2 regions of the Cupriavidus alkaliphilus genome follow, and region 2 is predicted to be linked to the other one. Evidence: predicted binding sites of a transcription regulator. Region 2 holds the regulator's gene; the other holds the start of a gene.
What was found. The regulator sigma-54, encoded in region 2, starts transcription at its own class of promoters, with help from an activator protein. The targets are predictions, from matches to a motif close to TGGCANGNAANCTGCTTT.

Region 1: the regulator sigma-54 is predicted to act here: its motif matches at 5,963-5,980, upstream of FHX60_RS12325 (circularly permuted type 2 ATP-grasp protein).

Annotation. Positions count from the first base shown of each region.
Region 1 is NZ_JACHWE010000003.1:185,253-193,058, forward strand. It holds gene FHX60_RS12305 (DNA internalization-related competence protein ComEC/Rec2) at 1-2,058, shown strand, start outside; gene FHX60_RS12310 (MurR/RpiR family transcriptional regulator) at 2,081-3,025, opposite strand; gene edd (phosphogluconate dehydratase) at 3,291-5,183, shown strand; gene FHX60_RS12320 (gluconokinase) at 5,347-5,853, shown strand; gene FHX60_RS12325 (circularly permuted type 2 ATP-grasp protein) at 6,218-7,693, shown strand; gene FHX60_RS12330 (alpha-E domain-containing protein) at 7,716-7,806, shown strand, end outside.
Region 2 is NZ_JACHWE010000004.1:50,806-58,611, forward strand. It holds gene FHX60_RS15115 (PsiF family protein) at 1-292, opposite strand, end outside; gene hprK (HPr(Ser) kinase/phosphatase) at 462-1,433, opposite strand; gene FHX60_RS15125 (PTS sugar transporter subunit IIA) at 1,517-1,972, opposite strand; gene hpf (ribosome hibernation-promoting factor, HPF/YfiA family) at 2,324-2,674, opposite strand; gene FHX60_RS15135 (RNA polymerase factor sigma-54) at 2,723-4,201, opposite strand; gene lptB (LPS export ABC transporter ATP-binding protein) at 4,325-5,125, opposite strand; gene lptA (lipopolysaccharide transport periplasmic protein LptA) at 5,134-5,778, opposite strand; gene lptC (LPS export ABC transporter periplasmic protein LptC) at 5,893-6,522, opposite strand; gene FHX60_RS15155 (KpsF/GutQ family sugar-phosphate isomerase) at 6,569-7,552, opposite strand; gene FHX60_RS15160 (hypothetical protein) at 7,439-7,696, shown strand; gene FHX60_RS15165 (monovalent cation:proton antiporter family protein) at 7,696-7,806, shown strand, end outside.

The sequences.
Region 1 (7,806 bases), on a different contig from region 2:
CGGGTCATCCTCAACTGGCGCGACGCGCCCCCCGGGTTGAGCCCGGGACAACGCTTCACGCTGACGCTGCGCCTGCGGCGCCCGCGCGGGCTCGCCAATCTGTCCGGCTTCGATTACGCCTACTGGCTGCTGGCGCAAGGCTATGGCGCGACCGGCTACGTGCGCCGCGCCCAGGGTCCGCCGCAGGATGCCGCCTCCGAGCGGCTGGCCTGGCGCATCGAAGCCTGGCGTGCCGCGGTGCGCGATCACCTGCGCGCCGCGCTGCCGGCCGGGGCGCGCTATGGCGCGGTGCTGGTTGCGCTGGTGATCGGCGACCAGCGCGGCATCGAGGCGCAAGACTGGCAGCTGTTCCGGCGCACGGGCGTGAGCCACCTGGTCGCCATTTCCGGGCTGCATATCACCATGGTGGCCGGCATGGCGGCGTCCCTTGCCGGACTGTTGTGGCGCCACTCGTTCGGCTGCGGCCGCTGCCTGCGCCGGCCACTGCCATTGTGGCTGCCGGCCCGGCAAGCCGCGCTGGCGATGGCGGTGGCCACCGCGCTGGGCTACGGCATGCTGGCCGGCATGCAGATCCCGGCGCTGCGCACCGTGGCCATGCTCTGCGTCGCGGCGGTCGCGGTATGGGGCTCGCGCGCGCCGCCGGCTTCGGTAGTGCTGGCGTGGGCGGCGCTGGTGGCGCTGCTGGTGGACCCGTGGGCCGCGATGCTGCCCGGCTTCTGGCTGTCCTTCGGTGCCGTCGCGGTGATCTTCTTCGCTGCGCGGCCGGGACGGGACGCCGCGATCGCAGGGCGCTGGCAACGGCTGCGGGCCGCGCTTGCCGCGAGCGCGCGCACGCAGTGGGCCGTCACCATCGGGCTGGTGCCGCTGACGCTGTTGCTGTTCGGCCAGGTCTCGGTGGTGTCGCCGTTCGCCAATGCCCTGGCGATTCCCGTGGTCAGCCTGCTGGTGACGCCGCTGGCGCTGCTGGGCGCCGCGCTGCCGCTGTGGCTGGCCGCGCCGGTCATGGCGGTCGCGCATTTGGCGATGGTGATGCTGGCTGCCGTGCTGCAATGGTTCTCCCTGCTGCCATGGGCGATGTGGGAGGCCGCCAGCGCAGGGCCGGTGGCGCTGCTGCTGGCGGCGCTTGGCGTGGCGCTGCTGGTGGCGCCCGTGGCTTCGGCGCGCCTGCGCCGGCATGGCGGGCTGCTGATGCTGCCGATGCTGCTGGCGCGCGGCCCGCCGGTGGCCGAAGGCCAGTTCCGCGCGGTGATGTTCGACGTCGGGCAGGGCACGGCGGTGCTGGTGCGCACGCGCTCGCACGCCCTGCTGTACGACACCGGGCCGGGCTATGCCGCGGGCGCCAGCGCGGGCGCGCAGGTGGTGGTGCCGCGATTGCGCGCCGAGGGGGTGACGCGGCTCGACCACCTGATGGTCAGCCATGAAGACATCGACCATGCCGGCGGCGTCGCGGACATTGCGGGGACGGTCGACGTGGCGGCACGCAGCACCGGTGCGCCTGCCGGCCACCCGCTGCTGGCAGCTCCCCATCCGGGGGCTGGTCCATCCGACTGGAGCCCGTGCGCCGCGGGACAGCAATGGGAGTGGGACGGCGTGCGCTTTGCCGTGCTGCACCCGCTGCCGGAGCAGTCCCAGCAGGCCGCCATCCCCAGCAATGCGCGCAGTTGCGTGCTGCGCGTGGATAGCGCCGCGCACAGCCTGCTGCTGACCGGCGATATCGGCCTGGCGCAGGAGCGGGCGTTGATCGGGCGCTTGCCGGCCGGGGCCTTGCGCGCCGACGTGCTGGTAGTGGCGCATCACGGCAGCGGCACGTCGTCCGGTGCGGACTGGATCGAGGCGGTCGGGCCCGCGGCCGCGGTGTTCCAGCTGGGCTATGGCAACCGCTATCGCCATCCGAACGCCGAAGTCTGGGAGCGCTTTGGCCGCGCGGGCATCCCGCGCTATCGCACCGACGAAACCGGCGCGGTAACCCTGGACACCGCGCGCGCGGGTTACACGCTGTCGATGTTCCGGCAGGCGGAGCCGCGCTACTGGCGGGAACGGCCGCCTGCGCCGCGCTAGGGCGCGCCCGTGCCGCGGGCGGTCAACCGGCCTTGCGGCGCCCGGGGCGCGCTGCGGGCGGCACAGGTTTGGCAGGCGGGGCGGGCTCGGCCGCCACGGTGCGGCCCCGGCTGCGTGCCGGCGCCGGCTCGGCCCCGGCGATGCGCCGCTCGCGCAGATGCGCCTTGGCGCGCTGCAGGCGCGGCGCGACGGTGTCCGCGCGCGCCAGCGCGACGCCCGCGGCGAGCACGTCGCCCAGCACCAGGTGGCTGATGCGCGAGGTCATCGGCGTGTAGACCTCGCTGTCTTCCTCGACGTCCGAGAACACGCAGACATCGGCCAGTCGGGCCAGCGGCGAGCCGCTGTGGGTCAGCGCCAGCACGCTCGCGCCGCTGCTGCGCGCCAGCGTGGCGGCGGTCAGCATGTCCCAGGTGCGGCCGCTGTTGGAAACCAGCACGGCCACGTCGCCCGGGGCCAGCAGCGCCGCCGACATGCTGAACACGTGCGGGTCGGCATAGGCGACGGTCGGCATGCCCAGGCGGAAGAACTTGTGCTGCAGGTCCAGCGCGACGATGCCGGAGTTGCCGCAGCCGTAGAACTCGATGCGGCGCGCGCCGGCGAGCAACTGGATGCCATGCTCGATCTGGTCGGCCGACAGCGCGTTGCGCACGCTCATCAGCGTGGCAATGGTGCGGTCGAACACCTTGCCGGCGATGTCCGCCGGGCGGTCGTCGGCGGCGACATCCTGGTGCACGAAGGGCGTGCCGCCGCCGAGATTCTGCGCGAACTGCAGCTTGAATTCGCGGAAGCCGTCGTAGCCCAGCGCCGCGCAGAAGCGCGCGATGGTGGGTTGCGATACCCCGGCGCGCTCGGCCAGTTCCGGCATCGACAGCCGGATCACGGCGGCGCCGTGGCGGGCGACATAGTCGGCCAGGCGGCGTTCTGAAGGACGAAGGGTGTCGTAGACGGCAAGGATGCGGTCGCGCATGGCGGCAGGCGGCGGTATCGGTGTGGAAAGGATATGTAGATATTCTACATTGATTGGCGCCGCATCTTGCCTGAGATGAGGCCCGGCTGGCTCTCCGGGTTTGTCCTGATTACGGCGTTTTTTGCGTGATTTTTCCGTACGGATGGGTCGACGAGCGGCAGGTGCTGGGTATAATGGCGCCCGATCTGTAGAAAATCTACAGTTTTAAGCGCCGCTGCGGCGCCCGTCACCCCGCCTCATTCCGCCCACAAGGACCGTCATCGCCATGCCTTCCGCCGTCCATGCCGAGCTTCAGGCCGTTACCGCCCGCATCGTTGCGCACAGCCGCGCCAGCCGTGCCGCCTACCTTGCCCGCTGCGAGCGTGCGCAGGCGGAACTGGCGCCGCTGCGTGGCATGTCCTGCGCCAACCTGGCCCACGGCTTTGCCGCGCTGCCCGCCAGCGACAAGCTGAAGCTGCGTGTCGAGCATGCGCCCAACCTGGGCATCGTCACCGCGTACAACGACATGCTGTCGGCACACCAGCCCTACGAGCGCTATCCCGCCGTGATCCGCGAGGCCGCGCGCGCGGTCGGCGCGGTGGCGCAGGTGGCGGGCGGCGTGCCGGCCATGTGCGACGGCATCACGCAGGGCAACGCCGGCATGGAGCTGTCGCTGTTCTCGCGCGATGCGATCGCCATGGGCACCGCGGTGGCACTGTCGCACAACACCTTCGATGCGGCGCTGATGCTGGGGGTGTGTGACAAGATCGTGCCGGGGCTGCTGATGGGCGCGCTGCAGTTCGGCCACCTGCCGATGGTGTTCGTGCCGGCGGGCCCGATGGCCAGCGGGCTGCCCAACAAGGAAAAGGCGCGTGTGCGCCAGCTCTACGCCACCGGCCAGGTCGGGCGCGACGCGCTGCTGGAAGCCGAATGCCAGGCCTATCACGGGGCCGGCACCTGCACCTTCTACGGCACCGCCAACAGTAACCAGTTCCTGATGGAAATCATGGGCCTGCACCTGCCGGGGGCGGCCTTCGTCCATCCCGACAGCGGCCTGCGCGATGCGCTGACGGCCGCGGCGGCGCAGCGCGCGATCGCGCTGCGCGCGCGCGGCGACAGCTACCTGCCGCTGGCGCGCATCGTCGACGAACGCGCCATCGCCAATGCCATGGTCGGCCTGCTGGCCACCGGCGGCTCCACCAACCACACCATCCATCTGGTGGCGATGGCGCGCGCCGCGGGCATCGTGATCGACTGGAACGATTTCGACCTGCTGTCGCGCATCACGCCGCTGCTGGCGCGCGTCTATCCCAACGGCTCGGCCGATGTGAACCACTTCCATGCCGCCGGCGGCGCCGGCTTCGTGATCCGCGAGCTGCTGCAGGCCGGGCTGCTGCACGAGGACGTGCAGACCGTGGCCGGCCCGGGCCTGGCCCGTTACGCGCAGGAGCCGGTGATGACGGACGGCGTGCTGCACTGGCGCGACGGCGCGGCGCGAAGCGGCGACCCGCAGGTGCTGGCGACCGCCGCCGCGCCGTTCTCCGCCGAGGGCGGCCTGCGCCTGATGCAGGGCAACCTGGGCCGCGGCGTGATCAAGGTCTCGGCCGTGGCGCCCGAGCACCGCGTGGTCGAGGCCCCGGTGCGGGTGTTCGATTCGCAGGAGGCGCTGCAGGCGGCGTTCGATGCCGGCGAGCTGGGCGGCGACCTGGTCGCGGTGGTGCGTTTCCAGGGACCGAATGCCAACGGCATGCCGGAACTGCACCGGCTGACCCCGGTGCTGGGCGCGCTGCAGGACGCCGGCCACAAGGTGGCGCTGGTGACCGACGGACGCATGTCCGGCGCCTCCGGCAAGGTGCCGGCGGTAATCCACGTCGGCCCCGAGGCGCTGGCGGGCGGCGCGCTGGCGCGCGTGCGCGATGGCGACCGCATCCGGGTCGACGCCGTCGCCGGTACGCTGCAATGGCTGGGCGACGAGGCCGAATTCGCTGCGCGCGCGCCGGCCCGCGCGCCTGCCGATCCGTTCGCGCAATTCAGCCTGGGGCGTGGCCTGTTCGGCCTGTTCCGGCGCCACGCACGGATCGCCGAAGAGGGCGGCAGCGCACTCGACCTGTCCGAGCTCGATGCCGCAGCCGCCGGTGGCGACGTCCATACCGCCGCGCTGCGATCCGTCGCACAATAGCCCGGTCAGAGGCCGATTTTTATCGTGAACTTTCCCGCGGGGCGACAGCGCCCCGCGACGTCCCTGGGATCGGCAGCAACCGCGTTCAGCGGGACCGACCAGGACGGGCAGGCAACCGACAAGGATGGCACCACCATCCGATACCAAGACCGACGGAGCAGACATGATCTATATCCTGATGGGCGTTTCCGGCAGCGGCAAGACCACGGTCGGCCAGCTGCTGGCGCAGCGGCTGGGCTGCGGCTTCCATGACGCCGACGACTTCCACAGCGACGCCAACAAGGCCAAGATGCACGCCGGCATCCCGCTGACCGACGAAGACCGCTGGCCCTGGCTGGCTGCGATGCGCGCGGCCATCGACACCGCCCGGGCCGAGGGCCGCACCCATGTGTTCACCTGCTCGGCGCTGCGCCAGGCTTACCGCGACCGGCTGACCCCGCCCGATGGCGGCGTGACCTTTGTCTTCATGAGGGGGGATGCCGAGCTGATCGGCCAGCGCCTGTCCGCGCGCACCGAGCATTTCTTCAACCCCGAGCTGCTGCAAAGCCAGTTCGATACGCTCGAAGAACCCGGCGACGCGCTGGCGCTCGACATCCGCCAGCCACCCGAGGCGCTGGTCGACACCATCCTGCAGGCCACCGTGCGGCAGGGCGCCGGCGCGGCGCGCTAACCTTCCGTCGATCTGCCCACGGAGGGGCATGGTTGGGGGCGAGCTCTCGATTTTTCCATGGATCGCAACCACGGCCGCCGGCCTCGCCGCCGGCTGTTTTTGCGTGCGCTGGCAGGCATCTTGCTAGCCTGGCTTTGGTGCCGGTGCGGCGCGGGAACGGTGCCACAGGCGGCCCGCCGCGCCACCTTGCGGCTTTCGCCGGCACGGGTATGCTGGAAGGGCCAGTGACTCGACGGCATCACCGCGGCTTGCGCGAACCGGCGCGGCCGCGCGGCAGGGCAAGACAGCCAGGGCAACCAGGGCGGCCGGCAGCGGCGCGAACGCGCGCTGGCTTCGGCGCCCGCGACATGGAGGAGCGGCCATCATGGCGGCGCGGTACTTCGACGAGATGCTGGACTGGCGCGAGGACAATGCGCTGGCGCTGATCCACGCGGGACAGGCCTTGCCTGAAGGGGCGGTACGCCCGCACTACCGGCATTTCGCCGAATGGCTGGCGCGCCAGACCGAAAGCACGATGGCCAACAAGCGCGCGGAGGCCGACCTGGTGTTCCGGCGCGTGGGCATCACCTTTGCCGTCTACGGCGATAAGGACGAGGCCAACAGCGGCACCGAGCGCACCATCCCGTTCGACGTGGTCCCGCGCATTTTCCCCGCGAGCGAATGGGCGCTGCTGGAAAAAGGCCTGCGCCAGCGCGTGGCCGCGCTGAACCGCTTCATCCACGACATCTACCACGGCCAGGACATCATCCGCGCCGGCGTGATCCCGCCCGACCAAATCTACAACAACGCCCAGTACCGGCCCGAGATGCTCGGTGTCAGCGTGCCGCACGACGTCTATGCGCATGTCGCCGGCATCGACGTGGTGCGTGCCGGCGAGGGCGAGTTCTACGTGCTGGAAGACAACCTGCGCGTGCCGTCGGGCGTGTCGTACATGCTCGAGAACCGCAAGATGATGATGCGGCTGTTCCCGGACCTGTTCGCGCGCAACCGCGTGGCGCCGGTGGCGCACTATCCCGACCTGCTGCTCGACATGCTGCGCGGGGTCTCGCCGCAGGCCATCGCCGATCCCACCGTGGTGGTGCTGACGCCGGGCATGTACAACTCGGCGTACTTCGAGCACGCCTTCCTGGCGCAGCAGATGGGGGTGGAACTGGTCGAGGGCAGCGACCTCTTCGTCGAGGACGACCACCTGTTCATGCGCACCACGCAGGGGCCGCAGCGTATCGACGTGATCTACCGGCGCGTCGACGACGATTTCCTCGACCCGCTCGCTTTCCGCCCCGATTCCGCGCTGGGCGCGGCGGGGTTGCTGTCGGTCTACCGCGCCGGCAACGTGACCATCTGCAATGCCATCGGCACCGGCGTGGCCGACGACAAGTCGATCTATCCGTATGTGCCGGACATGATCCGCTTCTACCTGGGTGAAGAGGCAATCCTCAGCAACGTGCCGACCTACATGTGCCGGCGCCCCGACGACCTGCAGTACGTGCTGGACCATATGGCCGAACTGGTGGTCAAGGAAACCCATGGCGCCGGCGGCTACGGCATGCTGGTCGGCCCGGCGGCGACGCGCGCCGAGATCGATGCCTTCCGCGAGGTGGTCAGGGCCAGGCCCGGGCAGTACATCGCGCAGCCCACGCTGGCGCTGTCCACCTGCCCGACCTATGTCGAGGCCGGCATCGCGCCGCGCCATATCGACCTGCGCCCGTTCGTGCTGTCGGGCAGAGAAGTGCGCATGGTGCCGGGCGGGCTGACGCGCGTGGCGCTGCGCGAGGGCTCGCTGGTGGTGAATTCCTCGCAGGGTGGCGGCACCAAGGACACCTGGGTGCTGGAACGATGAACGCCGATACGGGAGAGCCCACATGCTGAGCCGCACCGCCGACCACCTGTTCTGGATGGCCCGCTACACCGAGCGCGCGGAGAACACCGCGCGCATGCTAGACGTCAACTACC
Region 2 (7,806 bases):
TCTTGGGCGCGCCGGACTTCGACAGGCATTCCTTCATGAACGCCTTGCGTTCGTCGCCTTTCTTGCCGGAGGCCTGCGCGTTGCAGGCCTTCATCTTGTCCTGCTGGGTGTTGGCCGCGGGCTTGTCCGGATTGGCCGGGGTAGCGGGCGTGGCCGGCACGGCAGGCGTTGCCGGGGCCGCGGCCGACGGCTTGGCCGGCGTAGCAGGGGTGGCCGGCGTGGCGGTCTGCGCAAAGGCGCTGGCTGCGAACAGCGGGGTCACCAGCGCGCACACTGCAATCAGGGTCTTCATGCTTGCTCTCCTCGGGTGGACAACCTTATCGCCGCGCGCCGGGGTCGGCGTTGCAGCTTCCGTAACAGGCGTGATGCCCATTACAGCACAAAACGGAGCATGCCTGAGAAACGTTGACTAGCGGTTGCCACGCCGTTGTAAGCAATTGAAAACCGCGCGGACCGGGGGCTTACAGCAGCCGGCCCTGCCCGCGCGAGACGGCATCGGCCTGCATCGCGGCGCGCTGGCGGTCCATGAAGTCGCGCAGCGTGTCGATGCCGCGCAGGCGCAGGATGGTGTTGCGCACGGCGGCTTCGACCAGCACGGCAAGGTTGCGGCCGGCCGCCACCTGGATCTTGACCATGTGGATGGGAAGGCCGAGCACGTCCAGGTACTGCGAATCCAGCGGCAGCCGCTCGAACTCGCCGTCGTTGCGCCGCACCAGCTGCACCACCAGCTTGATCTTCATCTTCCGCCGCACCGCGGTCTCGCCGAAGATGGTCTTGATGTCGAGCAGCCCCAGGCCGCGCACTTCCAGCAGGTTCTGCAGCAGCGGCGGGCAGCGGCCCTCGATGAAATCCGGCCCCAGCCGCACGAAGTCGACCGCGTCGTCCGCCACCAGCCCGTGGCCGCGCGAGATCAGTTCCAGGCCCAGTTCGCTCTTGCCCAGGCCCGATTCGCCCATGATCAGCACACCCATGCCCAGGATGTCGAGGAACACGCCGTGCATGGTTACGCGCGGGGCGGAGATGCGCGACAGGTACAGGCGCAGGTGGTCGATCACCGCGGCGGACGACACCGGCGTGGTGAACAGCGGCGTCGACGAGCGCGTGCAGCGCAGTTCCAGGTCCGGCGGCGGCTCCATGCCGTCGGCGATCACCAGGAACGGCGGCTCCAGCAGGATCAGCTCGCCCATCTGGCGCTTGCGGGTCTCGTCGTCGAGGCGCTGGTAGTACGTGATTTCGGGCTTGCCGAGGACCTGGATCCGGTTGGGGTGGATCAGGTTGAGGTGGCCCACCAGGTCTGCGGCGGAAGTCGCTTCGCGGGCGAATTCCACGTCAAAGGCGCGGTCCGCGCCCTCCAGGCCAGCGACCCACGAGAGTTTGAGGTCGGCTGCGTTGTCGTCGAAGATGGACTGGGAGGTGACGCCGGTGAGTTCCATGCGGTATGGCTGGTAAGGCGGTGTTCGAAGCGCGTGGCGCTTCCCCGGTCTGGTGCCGGCCCGCTCCGGGGGGAATCAGTGGATCAGGGATGCCATGCGATCAGCAGTTCGTGCACGGCATCGGGCGTAGGGAGGGTCGCCAGGCCCTCGCGCATGTCGCGATCCGACAGCAGTTGCGCGATCTCGGACAAGATTTCCAGGTGCTGCTGCGTGGCCTGTTCGGGCACCAGCAAGAAGATCAGCAGCGAAACCGGCTTGCCGTCCGGCGATTCGAACGGAATCGGCTCGGCCAGTCGCATGAACGCGGCCAGGGGCTGCTTCAGGCCCTTGATGCGCCCGTGCGGGATCGCCACGCCGGCGCCCAGTCCGGTCGAGCCCAGCGACTCGCGCGCGAACAGGTTGTCGGTGACGATGGCGCGCGCCACGCCATGGTTGTTCTCGAAGAGGAGCCCGGCCTGCTCGAACACACGTTTCTTGCTGGTGACGCTGACGTCGAGGGTGATGTTGCCGGGTGGCAGCAATTTGGCCAAACGATTCATGGGCGATGCGCAGGATTTCAGTTAGCGGGCGGATCGTTCCGCCGGGCAGCGTCTGGCTCCCTCACCGCTGCCGGCGCGGGGGAAGACGTCCGGCCCATTATAGAGCAGCGACTACCCTTGCATTGTGCGGTGCAGCGCGGGCAGGCGCGGCCACGATTTCTCTCTCTTTGTATGGCGCAGCATACACCTTGGCGCTGCGCTTGCGAACCTTTCGGGCTTCCATGCATGGCAAGGTTTGCTCCGCTGCCACAGCCCGCACAGCGCCAGGGCGCAAAAAAGCCGCGCTTCGCGGCGCGGCTTGCCTGTGGAATCCTGGTTCAGCAGCCCTCTGCGGGGCTGCCGGGCACGGGTTTATTGCTGCATTTGCGCTGCGGCCATCTGGTACTTGACCGCTTCGCGGTCGTGGCCTTGCACGCGATCCTTGTAGCGAATCACCTGACGGTCCAGCTTGTCGACGAGTGCGTCGATCGCCGCATACAGGTCTTCGTGATGCGCCTCGACAAAGATGTCCTTGCCCTTTAGATGCAGATTGATTTCCGCGTACTGACGCCGGTCCTTTTCCTTGTGATTGTCGACAGAGAGCAGCACGCTAACGCCAATGACTTGATCGAAATGCCTGACGATTCGCTCCAGCTTCGTTTCCACGTACTCACGCAGAGGGGGCGTGATGTCCAGGTGGTGTCCACTGATCTTGAAGTTCATAGCGCTTCTCCTTCTGAAAGAGCCTCACCAGGCAGGCGGTGGGCTCGGCTACAAAGACTTGCGGAGATTGACTGCGGGGATTTTCAAGGCTTCACGATACTTGGCGACCGTGCGGCGTGCGACAACGAAGCCCTGTTCGCCCAGCAGTTCGGCGATGCGACTGTCGGAAAGGGGATTCCTCGGGTCTTCGGCTCCTATCAGTTGCTTGATCAAGGCGCGGATGGCCGTTGATGAAGCCGCGCCACCGGTTTCGGTGGACACGTGGCTGCCAAAGAAGTACTTCAGTTCGAAAGTACCCATCGGCGTAGCCATATATTTATTGGTCGTCACCCGGGAGATGGTTGACTCGTGTAAACCCAGTGTATCGGCAATCTCCCGCAAAACCAAGGGGCGCATGGCGATTTCACCGTGGGTGAAAAAGTTCTTTTGACGCTCGACAATGGCCTGCGAGACACGCAGGATGGTGTCGAACCTTTGCTGGATATTCTTGATCAGCCAGCGTGCTTCCTGCAGCTTCTGCTGCAGCCCGGCGGTACCGGTCTCGCCTTTGGCGCCACGCAGGATCTGTGCGTACATATCGTTGATGCGCAGCCTCGGCATCACATCCGGATTGAGCTGCGCGATCCAGCCGCCGCCGCTCTTGCGCACGAACACATCAGGCACAACGAAATCGGCCTCCGGACGGCTGTACGCATGGCCCGGGTAGGGCGCCAGCGAGCGGATCAGGTCATGCGCGGCCTTGAGTGCGACCTCATCGACCTGCAGGGCCTTCTTCAGCCGCGTGTAGTCGCGTACCGCCAGCAGTTCCAGGTGATGGGTGACGATGGTCAGCGCGAGTTCGCGCTGCGGGTGCGTCAGGCGGCGCAATTGCAGCGCCAGGCATTCGGCCGCGTTGCGCGCGCCCACACCAGGCGGATCGAAGCTCTGCAGCAGCGTCAGGATGGCGTGGACTTCGTCGGGGTCGAACTCGAGTTCTTCGGGCAGCTCCGCGCAGATCTCTTCGAGCGAGGCGCTAAGGTAGCCATCGTCATCGAGCGATTCGATCAGGAAGATGGCGAGTCCCTTGTCGCGCGCCGAGATCTTCAGCGGTGTCAGCTGCTCCATCAGGTATTCGCGCAGCGTGGGCTCGGCATCGCGCAGCTGCATCGGCGTCTTTTCGTCCTCGTCGCCTTGCGGGCGGCGGGCGAAATCGTCCAGGCTCCAGTCGCCGTTGCCGTAGTCGTCGCCGCTGCTGTTGTCGCCGTAGCTGTCATCGGCGCCGCCTTCGGCGCGCGCGTCGCCATTGCCCTGGGGCTCGGCGGGGGCGGGCGCGGGCGCGCTCTGGACGTTGACCGAGCCATCGGCCGCCACGCGCAGCGGGCTTTCGATCCAGTCGTTCTCCCGCTCGAGCAGCGGGTTTTCCGTCAGCGCCTGTTCGACTTCCTGCTGCAGTTCCAGCGTGGAAAGCTGCAGCAGCCGGATCGACTGTTGCAGCTGCGGGGTCAGTGCCAGGTGCTGGGAGAGGCGGAGCTGTAGCGACGGTTTCATGCGACCTATTTTATGCGCATCTTTCCGATGTTGGAACGGAAATTGCTATCGCTGATGCGCCGTGATCGCCGCTGGCTCTCCCTGCCATGCGGCCATGGCGGCCCGTGCGGGGCCGCCGACTTGTCACATGCGGAAGTTCTCGCCCAGATAGACGCGCCGCACGGCGTCATTGGCGATGATGTCTTCGGGCTGGCCCGCGGCCAGCACCGTGCCTTCGCTGATGATGTAGGCGTGATCGCAGATGCCGAGCGTCTCGCGCACGTTGTGGTCGGTGATCAGCACGCCGATATTGCGCGCCTTGAGGAAGCTGACGATGCGCTGGATCTCGCCCACGGCGATCGGGTCCACGCCGGCAAAGGGCTCGTCCAGCAGGATGAAGCGCGGCGATGACGCCAGTGCGCGCGCGATTTCCACGCGGCGGCGCTCGCCGCCGGACAGCGACAGCGCCGGATTGTTGCGCAGGTGCGCGATCTGCAGGTCGTCGAGCAGGGCATCCAGGCGGCGCTCGATCTCGGCCTTGGCCAGCGGCTTGCCCTTGTCCTGCTGCAGCTCCAGCACCGCGCGGATGTTTTCCTCGACGTTGAGCTTGCGGAACACCGAGGCTTCCTGCGGCAGGTATGACAAGCCCATGCGCGCGCGCTCGTGGATCGGCAGGCCGCTGATGTGGTCGCCGTCGAGCACGATGTCGCCTTCGTCCAGCGCCACCAGGCCGACGATCATGTAGAACGACGTGGTCTTGCCCGCGCCGTTGGGGCCGAGCAGCCCGACCACCTCGCCGCTCTTCACGTCGAGCGAGACGTCCTTGACCACCGTGCGCGAGCCATAGCGCTTCTTCAGGTGGCGCACGACCAGCGTGCTGCCGCCGGGCAGGACGGAGTTGGCTTCGACGACAGGCTTGTCGGCAATGGTGGCGGTATCGGTCATAAGTACGGTCAGGGTTTGTTGGCGGGCGCGGGCGCCGACTTCAGGTCCAGCGGCGAGCCGCCTGCGGTGCCGGACTTCTGGTCCTGGCGCGGCGACAGCACCGCGCGCACGCGGCCTGACGGGTTGGCCGCCGCGGCATCGCCGCTGCCGCCGCCCGCCGCGGTATAGAGTTCCTTGCGGCTGTCGTAGGTCAGCACCGCGCCGCGGATCTCGTCGACCAGCTTGGCGCCCTGCAGCCGCGCCATGCGGGCATTGCCGATCAGCTTGGAGAATTCCTGCTTGCCGTCGTATTCGATGCGGTCGCCCCAGCCGTCGATGTATTCATCGACGCCCTCGCGCTTCTGGCGGATATAGGCCTGCTTGCCCGGCTTCGAGGTGGCCACGGCGAACTGGTAGCCCTCGGGGTCGGTGCGCAGCTCGGCCGCGTCGGACTTCAGGATCATGGTGCCCTTGGTCAGCACCACGTTGCCGGTCAGCGTATAGATCTGCTTGACATCGTCATAGCTGGCGTTGTCCGCCTCGAGCACCATCGGCTTGTCGCGGTCCGCGCGCTCGGCAAGGGCAGGCTGGGCCAGCAGGCCGATGGCCAGGGCCAGCGCGAGCAGGGCCGGGGCGGTGCGTCGACGGGACGATGTCGTCAGGGAAGCGGTCATGTTGGCAGGGTTGCTAGAGGGCGTCTGGATGCGTGATGGTGCGGTTTGCGCGGACTTCGGCGCGTGCTGCGGTGCCGGCCGGCACCGCGCGCGCGGCTGCGCCGGACCGGGAGTTCAGGACCCTGGCGCGCGGCCCGGGGACGGCCCGGTGATGATGGTGCCGCGTACATTGCCGAGCAATTGTACTTCGCGGGTGACGTTGTTGAAGATGAGTCCGTTGGCGGTCATGACCGAAGGGCCGCGCGTCAGCTTGACCGGCTTGTCGGTCTTGACGATGTCGTCATTGACCAGCAGCTGGAAATAGCTCGACGCCGCGGTCAACTGCGGATCCTTGGACGGATCCTTGCCTTGCTGGCGCAGCACGTAGCCATTGCCGTACAGGTCGATCACCGTGCCTTCGGCGTTCATGCGGCCGATGTCGGCGCGCGCGGTCACCGGCGGGCGGTCCGGCTCGTAGGCGCGCATCGCGGGGCGCGTGACCTCGTAAGTCTGGTCGTCCTCGAAATGGACCATGCGCTCGCCGGTGAAGCGGATCTTGGTACTGCCGTCGGGCGCCAGCTCGGTGGCCGAGAAGCGGTCCATGAAGTAGTCCGGCTCGTGCTTCTTGGTGGTCTGCGCGGCCTGGTCTTCCTTGGGGGAGTTGATCTGGACCAGCCAGAACGTGCTGCCCGCCACGATGGCCATCAGCAGCAGCGGCAGCAGCCGCATGACGATGCCGCTGAGGGAGGCGAGAAGTGCCTGCATGGTGTCCTTGGCGTTGTGCTGCTGGTGCCGTCGGTGGTGCGCCGGCTCAGATGACCTTGGCGCGGGTCAGGTCGTGGATATGCAGCGCGCCGGTCAGGCGCCCTTCGTCGTCCACCACCAGCAGCTGGTTGATGCGGTTGGCTTCCATCACTTGCACGGCTTCCACTGCCAGCTGGTCCTGGTTGACCACGTGCGGGTTGCGGTGCATGACCTCGCCGATCGGCACGGTCTTCCAGTCGCGCGGGGTTTCCAGCAGGCGGCGCAGGTCACCGTCGGTGAACACGCCGATGGCGCGCCCGTCGGTATCCACCACCGCGGTCATGGCCATGCCCTTGCGCGTGATTTCCATCAGCGCCTGGGCCAGCGGCGTGCTTTCGCGCACCTCGGGCACGGCGTTGCCGGTACGCATCACGTCGCGCACGTGGGTCAGCAGCTTGCGGCCGAGCGCGCCGCCGGGGTGCGAGCGGGCGAAGTCCTCCTCGCCGAAGCCGCGCGCATCGAGCACCGCCACCGCGAGCGCGTCGCCCAGCGCCAGCGCGGCGGTGGTGCTGGCGGTCGGGGCCAGGTTCAGCGGGCAGGCTTCCTTCTCGACCGCCGCGTCCAGGTGGACGTCGGCCAGCTTGGCGAGGTTGGATTCCGGATTGCCGGTGACCGAGATCAGGCGCGCGCCGATGCGCTTGACGATCGGGATGATCGACAGCAGCTCGCCGGTCTCGCCGGAATTGGAGAAGGCGATCAGCACGTCGTCGCGCGTGACCATGCCGAGGTCGCCATGGCTGGCTTCGGCGGGGTGCACGAAGAACGCGGGGGTGCCGGTCGAGGCGAGCGTGGCCGCGACCTTGCGGCCGATATGGCCGGACTTGCCGATGCCCGAAACGACCACGCGCCCGGTGCATTGCAGGATCAGCTGCACGGCATGGGCAAAGTCGCCGTTCAGGCGGCCGGAAAGTGCGGAAACCGCATCGGCTTCGGTCTGGAGCGTGTCGCGGGCGAGCCTGAGTGCTCGATCCGCATCGAAATTAGCTATCATGGCGACGAAGTATACCAACGAATGCGACCGCACCTGGGCCGACCCAACGCGCGCGTCGCGCTCGCCCGTGCTCGCCGTATTTCCGCCGGCAGGGTGCCCGTGCCGGGTCGGCCGCGCGCCTCGCCGGTCACCCTGACCGCCTGATGCATTCTCCGCTGGAACTGACCCTGGTGCTGCTGGCCGCCGCCGTGTTCGGCGTGGTCGCGTTCCGCATGCTGCAGCTGCCGCCGATGCTGGGCTACCTGGCCGTCGGC